DNA from 2 places in the Clostridium sp. JS66 genome. Region 1 is predicted to be linked to the other one. Evidence: riboswitches for the same ligand, from Rfam matches in the RefSeq annotation. Region 1 holds a riboswitch; the other holds the start of a gene.
What was found. A riboswitch is a leader RNA that binds a small molecule or an ion and turns the genes downstream of it on or off. The one in region 1 is predicted to bind glycine.
Positions count from the first base shown of each region.

Region 2: it holds a riboswitch for glycine, as region 1 does, so the genes downstream of both, Q6H37_RS19845 (APC family permease) here and gcvT (glycine cleavage system aminomethyltransferase GcvT) in region 1, are expected to answer to the same signal.

Region 1 is NZ_CP131467.1:280,502-283,721, forward strand. It holds gene Q6H37_RS01375 (tRNA (cytidine(34)-2'-O)-methyltransferase) at 45-512, shown strand; gene Q6H37_RS01380 (DegV family protein) at 527-1,366, shown strand; glycine riboswitch at 1,484-1,585, shown strand; gene gcvT (glycine cleavage system aminomethyltransferase GcvT) at 1,712-2,824, shown strand; gene gcvH (glycine cleavage system protein GcvH) at 2,916-3,220, shown strand, end outside.
Region 2 is NZ_CP131467.1:4,253,759-4,256,978, reverse strand. It holds gene Q6H37_RS19850 (3'-5' exonuclease) at 1-584, shown strand, start outside; gene Q6H37_RS19845 (APC family permease) at 661-1,998, opposite strand; glycine riboswitch at 2,429-2,527, opposite strand; gene rd (rubredoxin) at 2,654-2,815, opposite strand; gene Q6H37_RS19835 (beta-L-arabinofuranosidase domain-containing protein) at 3,168-3,220, shown strand, end outside.

The DNA.
Region 1 (3,220 bases):
TAAATATAACTTAAATCATGCTGTATAAAAAGTTGGGTGATGTTTTGAATTTAAATATAGTACTATTTCAACCAGAAATACCACAAAATACAGGTAATATAGCAAGAACTTGTGTACTTACAAATTGTAAACTTCATTTGATAAAACCTTTAGGTTTTAGTTTAGATGAAAAACATTTAAGAAGAGCAGGATTGGATTATTGGAAATACCTAGATCTTGAAGTTTATGAATCATATGAAGAATTAAGAGAAAAATATAAGGATTCAACTTTCTATTTTTCTACTACACATGGTGATAATTTCTATCATGAAGTAGAATTTAAAGAAGGGGATTTTATTGTATTTGGCAGAGAGTCTTGTGGACTTCCAGATAGTGTAAGAAAAAGTGATCCCAAAAGATGTATAAGAGTACCTATGATAAATACTACAACTCGATCATTAAATTTATCTAATACAGTAGCTATTGTTGCATATGAGGCATTAAGACAGATGGATTTTCCAACCATGAAGTAGGAGGAAGTTAAGGTATGGAAAAAATAAAGATAATAACGGATAGTACATCAGATCTGCCATTAAATATAGTAGAAAAATATGATATTGAAGTACTTCCACTCCTTGTTAGTTTTGGTGAAGAAACTTACCAAGATGGTGTAGGCATAAATTTACATACACTGTTATCTAAAATGGATGGAAATAAAGATTTTCCAACAACAGCACAGGTAAATCCACAAAGATTTATGGAATGTTATAAAAAGTATCTTGATCAAGGATATAAGATAGTATCCATACATATCTCATCAAAGTTAAGTGGTACGTATCAATCAGCTTGTATAGCTAAAGATACATTAGAAACAGAAGATATAGTAGTAATAGATAGTTTTAATGTTACATCAGGTCTTGGAATTTTAGCTATGAAGTCAGCCGAATTAAAAGAAAAAGGTTTAGGAATATATGATATAGAAACAGAAATTAAAAATTTAATTCCCCATGTAAAAAGCGTATTGGCATTTGGAACAATGGACAATCTGATTAAAGGTGGTAGAATATCTAAAACTGCAGGGACCATAGCAAATATTTTGGGGATAAAACCCATAATTTCTATAGAAAATGGAGAATTGATTGTAATAGATAAGGTAAGAGGAAGTAAAAAAGCTATAAGAGTTATACTAGATTATTTAGATAAAAAAGGTATAAAGCAGGGGGAAACCTCTGTACTTTTGCATGTAGAAAATAAAGATATTTTAGATAACTTAAGAGAAGATTTGAAAGAAAAAAATAATAAGTTCATTGAATGTGAAGTAGGATGTGTAGTTGGAGTATATGCAGGAGCAGGTGCTTGTGGTGTATTTTTCATAGAAGGTTTTTAATTAAAAAACTAAACTTCAAATTTATAACAAATAAGTTAAAAAGTATTGAAAAAAATGCAGTTGTATAATATAATGTAATAGAACTTATAAAATTTAATTATAATTAAATAAAGACAGATGAAAGTATAAAGAGATATCCTTGAATGGGTAGCCGTCGGGGAAATATAAAAAAGAAGTATTTTTATAAAAACTCTCAGGCAAAGGGATTTATACTGGATGGAACTCTGAATAGTGAGTATATATTTTCCTAAGATTGTATTACATAGCTAACAGTGTTAAACAGAGACATGATGATAGAAGTATCGTTATGTCTTTTTTTATATATAATTCAAGGAGGGATTAATTATGGGAGATTTGAAAAAAACACCATTGTTTGATGTCTATCCAAGGTATGGAGGCAAAATTATAGATTTTGCAGGATGGGCACTTCCAGTTCAGTATCAAGGTATAATTGTTGAACATGAAGCAGTACGCAATTCAGCAGGTATTTTTGATGTATCACACATGGGAGAAGTAGAAGTTAAGGGGAAAGATGCTTTAAAATTTGTACAAAACATAATCACTAATGATGCTTCTACATTGGAGAATAATCAGGCACTTTATAGTCCAATGTGTTATGAAAATGGGGGAACAGTAGATGACATACTTGTGTATAAATATGCTGATGATTATTTTTATTTAGTTATTAATGCAGGAAATATAGATAAAGATTTTAAATGGATGATGGATCATAAAGATAATTTATATGTAGATATTACAAACATATCTCCAGATATTTGTGAATTCGCTATTCAAGGGCCAAAAGCGCAGATGATATTACAGAAGGTTGTAAATATAGATTTAGAAAATATAAAGTTTTTTTACTGTGAAAGAAATGTAAAAGTTAATAATGTTGATTGCATGATATCAAGAACAGGTTATACAGGCGAAGATGGTTTTGAAATATTTTGTAATGCTAAAGATGGGGAAAGCACATGGGTTAAACTTCTAGAGGTTGGAAAAGATGATGGCCTAATACCTGTGGGGCTTGGTTGTAGAGATACTTTAAGATTTGAAGCATGTTTACCTTTGTATGGCAATGAGCTTACTGAAGATATAAGTCCTTTGGAAGCAGGAATTGGTACTTTTATAAAGTTAAATAAGGATAAATTTATAGGCAAGGAAGCATTGATGAAACAGAAATCCCAAGGGTTGAAAAGAAAAATTGTGGGATTTGAAATGAAGGACAGAGGAATTCCAAGGCATGGATATAAGGTTCAAGTGAACGGTGAAGAAATTGGTTTTGTCACTACAGGATATAAATCACCATCTTTAAATAAAAATATAGGTCTTGCTCTTATAAAAGCAGATTATGCAGGTTTGGGAAAAGAAATAGAAATTATTATTAGAAACAAAGGAGCTAAGGCTGAAATAATAGATAAAAAGTTTTATAAAAAAAATTATAAAAAACAGTTGTAAAATATAAAACCTTTTTATATTTATTTGAATTAAGCAGCAAAATTAATGTTTTATCAAATAAAAAATAAAGTGTTAATGAGGGGGAATAAAAATGAAATTATTAGAAAACTTAAAGTACACTAAAGATCATGAATGGGTAAAGGTTGAAGGAGATAAGGCTTATATAGGTATTACAGATTTTGCACAACATTCTTTAGGAGATATTGTATTTGTTGAACTTCCAGAGGTGGATTCTGAATTTAATGCAGAAGAAGCTTTTGGAGTAGTTGAATCTGTAAAGGCAGCATCAGACATATATATGCCTATAAGTGGAAAAATAGTTAAAGTAAATGAAGACTTAGTTGATTCACCTGAATTAGTAAATGAAGACCCTTATGAGAACTGGATAATAATGAT
Region 2 (3,220 bases), 2.3 Mb from region 1:
AGAGAATAGCTTGTATGTCAAAATATTTAAAAGCATTTAACAATATATCTGACAAATTGAATAACCTTTTTAAAGAAGCAGAAGGAAGCAGACCTCATGATATTGTAAATAAAATTGTAAATGGCTTTAGCTTGAAAACTTTATATACTGGTGATGAAGGTAGGGAAAAGATTGAAAGGCTTAGAGATTTTTATGTACTTTTGAGGGAACTTGATAATAAAAATAAAAACAGCAGAGATTCCTTATTGGATATTATCAGAATAACTTCTCTTTCCAATGGTGAATTGGAGTCACTTGTTGTAAACAGAACTAAAAAGCCTAGAATACCAATAATAACAGTTCACCAGGCAAAAGGTTTAGAATATGAAACTGTATTTATTTCAGGTGTACAGCAAAATACATTTCCATCATATATGTCAATAAAATCAAATAACCTGGAAGAGGAAAAGAGAACCTTTTATGTGGCCATGACAAGAGCTAAAAGACATCTTTACATTACCTGCAATACTGATGGAAGATATAAAAGAACAACGAAAAGTGAGTTTATAGATTTTATACCATCAAGTTATATAAATATAGTATAAAATTTTAACTTAGTATAATAAAAATAATGCGGAGCAAAGCTTCGCATTATTTTTGTTATATTAAGTTAAAATTGAGTTATGCAATATTATCATCTGATTTTTTAAATTTATTCTTTCTAGACAAATATACAGGATAACCTATTATAGTAAGCACAATACCTATTCCAGCATTCATTGGTTGAGTGAATAAAGTGTTTAATATTATATAAGCTCCTCCTAAGATAGCTATAGCTGGTATTATAGGATATAATGGTACCTTGTATGGTCTTGGAAGATCTGGTTTGTTTTTTCTAAGTACAAACACTGCAAGGAATGTCATAACATAGAAAATCCATATTACAAAAATTAAAAGGTCTGTTAATTGATCGAATTTACCTGAAAATACTAATAGTATTGATATAATAGTTAATAATATACCTGAATTTATTGGTGTTTTAAATGAAGGATGTAATTTTGCGAGCCAAGCACTTCCTGGCAACTTATTTTCTACAGCCATTGCATATGGAATTCTCATTCCTGTTAATATATATCCATTTAATGCTCCAAATATAGAAATTAGTATACCTACAGTTATAAGCTTACCGCCTGCTGGTCCAAAGATTATAGTTGCAACATCAGCTGCTGGTGTTTTTGTTCCTGCAAGAGCAGTTGCTGGTAATACAAAAAGATATGCTACATTTATTAATAAATAAACTGCCATAACTAATGATAATCCACCAACAATTGCTTTAGGTAAATCTTTACCTGGATTTTTCATTTCTCCTGATATAGCTCCAACATTTATCCAACCATCATAAGCAAACATTGTAGCTACCAAGGCTGAACCAAGACTTGTGCCTATAGGGTGATTAACAGCTGTCATTGGGAATAATCTTGCTGCACCACCACCACCTTTCATGAGTCCAACTACTATAATTGCAAACAGTGGTATCAATTTACAAACTGTAGCTACAGTTTGAATAGCTCCACCTGTTTTTGATCCCAATGAATTCATACATGTTAAAAATATTATAACTATAATTGCTATTATGTTTAACATTGGGTCGCTTAAACCTAATAATGATATAACCTGTGTGGAAAATATTATGGCAAGTGCAGCTATATTAGCTGGAAAATATATAACCGTTTGAGCCCAACCTAAAAGATATCCCCAAACATCTCCATAAGTTTCCTCTAAGTATGCTACCATACCACCTGTTCTAGGTATTGCTGCAGATATTTCAGCAGCTGTAAGTCCGCCTGCTATAGATATAATTCCGCCTAAAATCCAAGCCATCATGCCTAATCCTGGTGCTCCAGTTGATGAAAATACCGCCCTAGGCTTAAAGAATACACCTGAACCGATAACCATACCGATAACGATTGCAAGAGCAGGAACGAGACCGATTTCCTTTTTTAATTCGCTTTTGTTCATTTTTACATTACCTCCTCAGAAAGTTTAGATTGTGATAATCTCTTATCACGATAAAATATTAACATTGTTTTTTCCTTGACTTAAGATGGATTCTATAATAATGTCTAAATTCTATATGAATTATTAAAAAATATAGATGATTTAGATAATATATTTATTATTTTTCCATTTAATTGAATTGATTTTAATTTTTATTTATTTAATCATCTTAATATAACAAGGTAAAACAATTTGGATAACTTGTTTGGTTTCATTGCTTAGTTTACTCTAGTTTTATATTGTGTATTCATTCAACATTAATAATTTTCAACAATAAAAAAGGACATGAGAGCAAAACTGCCACACATGTCCTCTGTATCTTTACCTGAGAGCTTCGATAATTAATTACCTTACACCATGGGTTCTGTTTAAAACAGTATCTTCAGAGGTTCGTCTTATATCGCTCCTGGTACCTGAAAGTTTCTGATATAGCTGTGGAACTATAACATTGCTTCTTCGGTTAACAAATGTTATCTCACGATATAATCATCCAATCTATATTAATTTATCGTAATTATATCATCAATTCAAACAATTTGCAATGTTTTTATTTATGATCACAATTGATTCTATCTAAAAAATTATTATCATATTTTTTTCTCATTTATCAGTTTTTTTATTCAGTAGTTTCAAATTGATCTTTGCCTACACCGCATAATGGACATACCCAATCTTCAGGAATATCTTCAAAAGATGTTCCTGGAGCTACTCCATTATCAGGATCACCTTGTTCAGGATCATAAATATATCCACATACAACACATACATATTTTTGCATAAAAATACCTCCTTGTTTAATTTGTAATATTAACAGTGTTTCACAATTGGGCAAAACAATACAATAAATTTGATAGTTTATTGAAAAATTATTTTACCGGATATGAATTTTTAATTATGATTTAAAGCTGCAAACTAATTTACAAAATTTAGAAAAAATTGAAAAATATAAAAAATAACTGAAAATTACAAATACTCGCACTGGAATAAAGTGTAAAATAAAGAGAATTACGACTTTATTATTTGCAGAGAAGTTAAATGATTTGTTTTTATAGATGATATAGATTAACTTTTAGAAGCAATAGCTTCTAGATTTGATAAAAAGCAAATTTTAAATTGTAGGGGGGATTTCTATGAACAAGAAAACTATTTCAGTACTTATATGCTTTGCAATGTGCATGGGTAC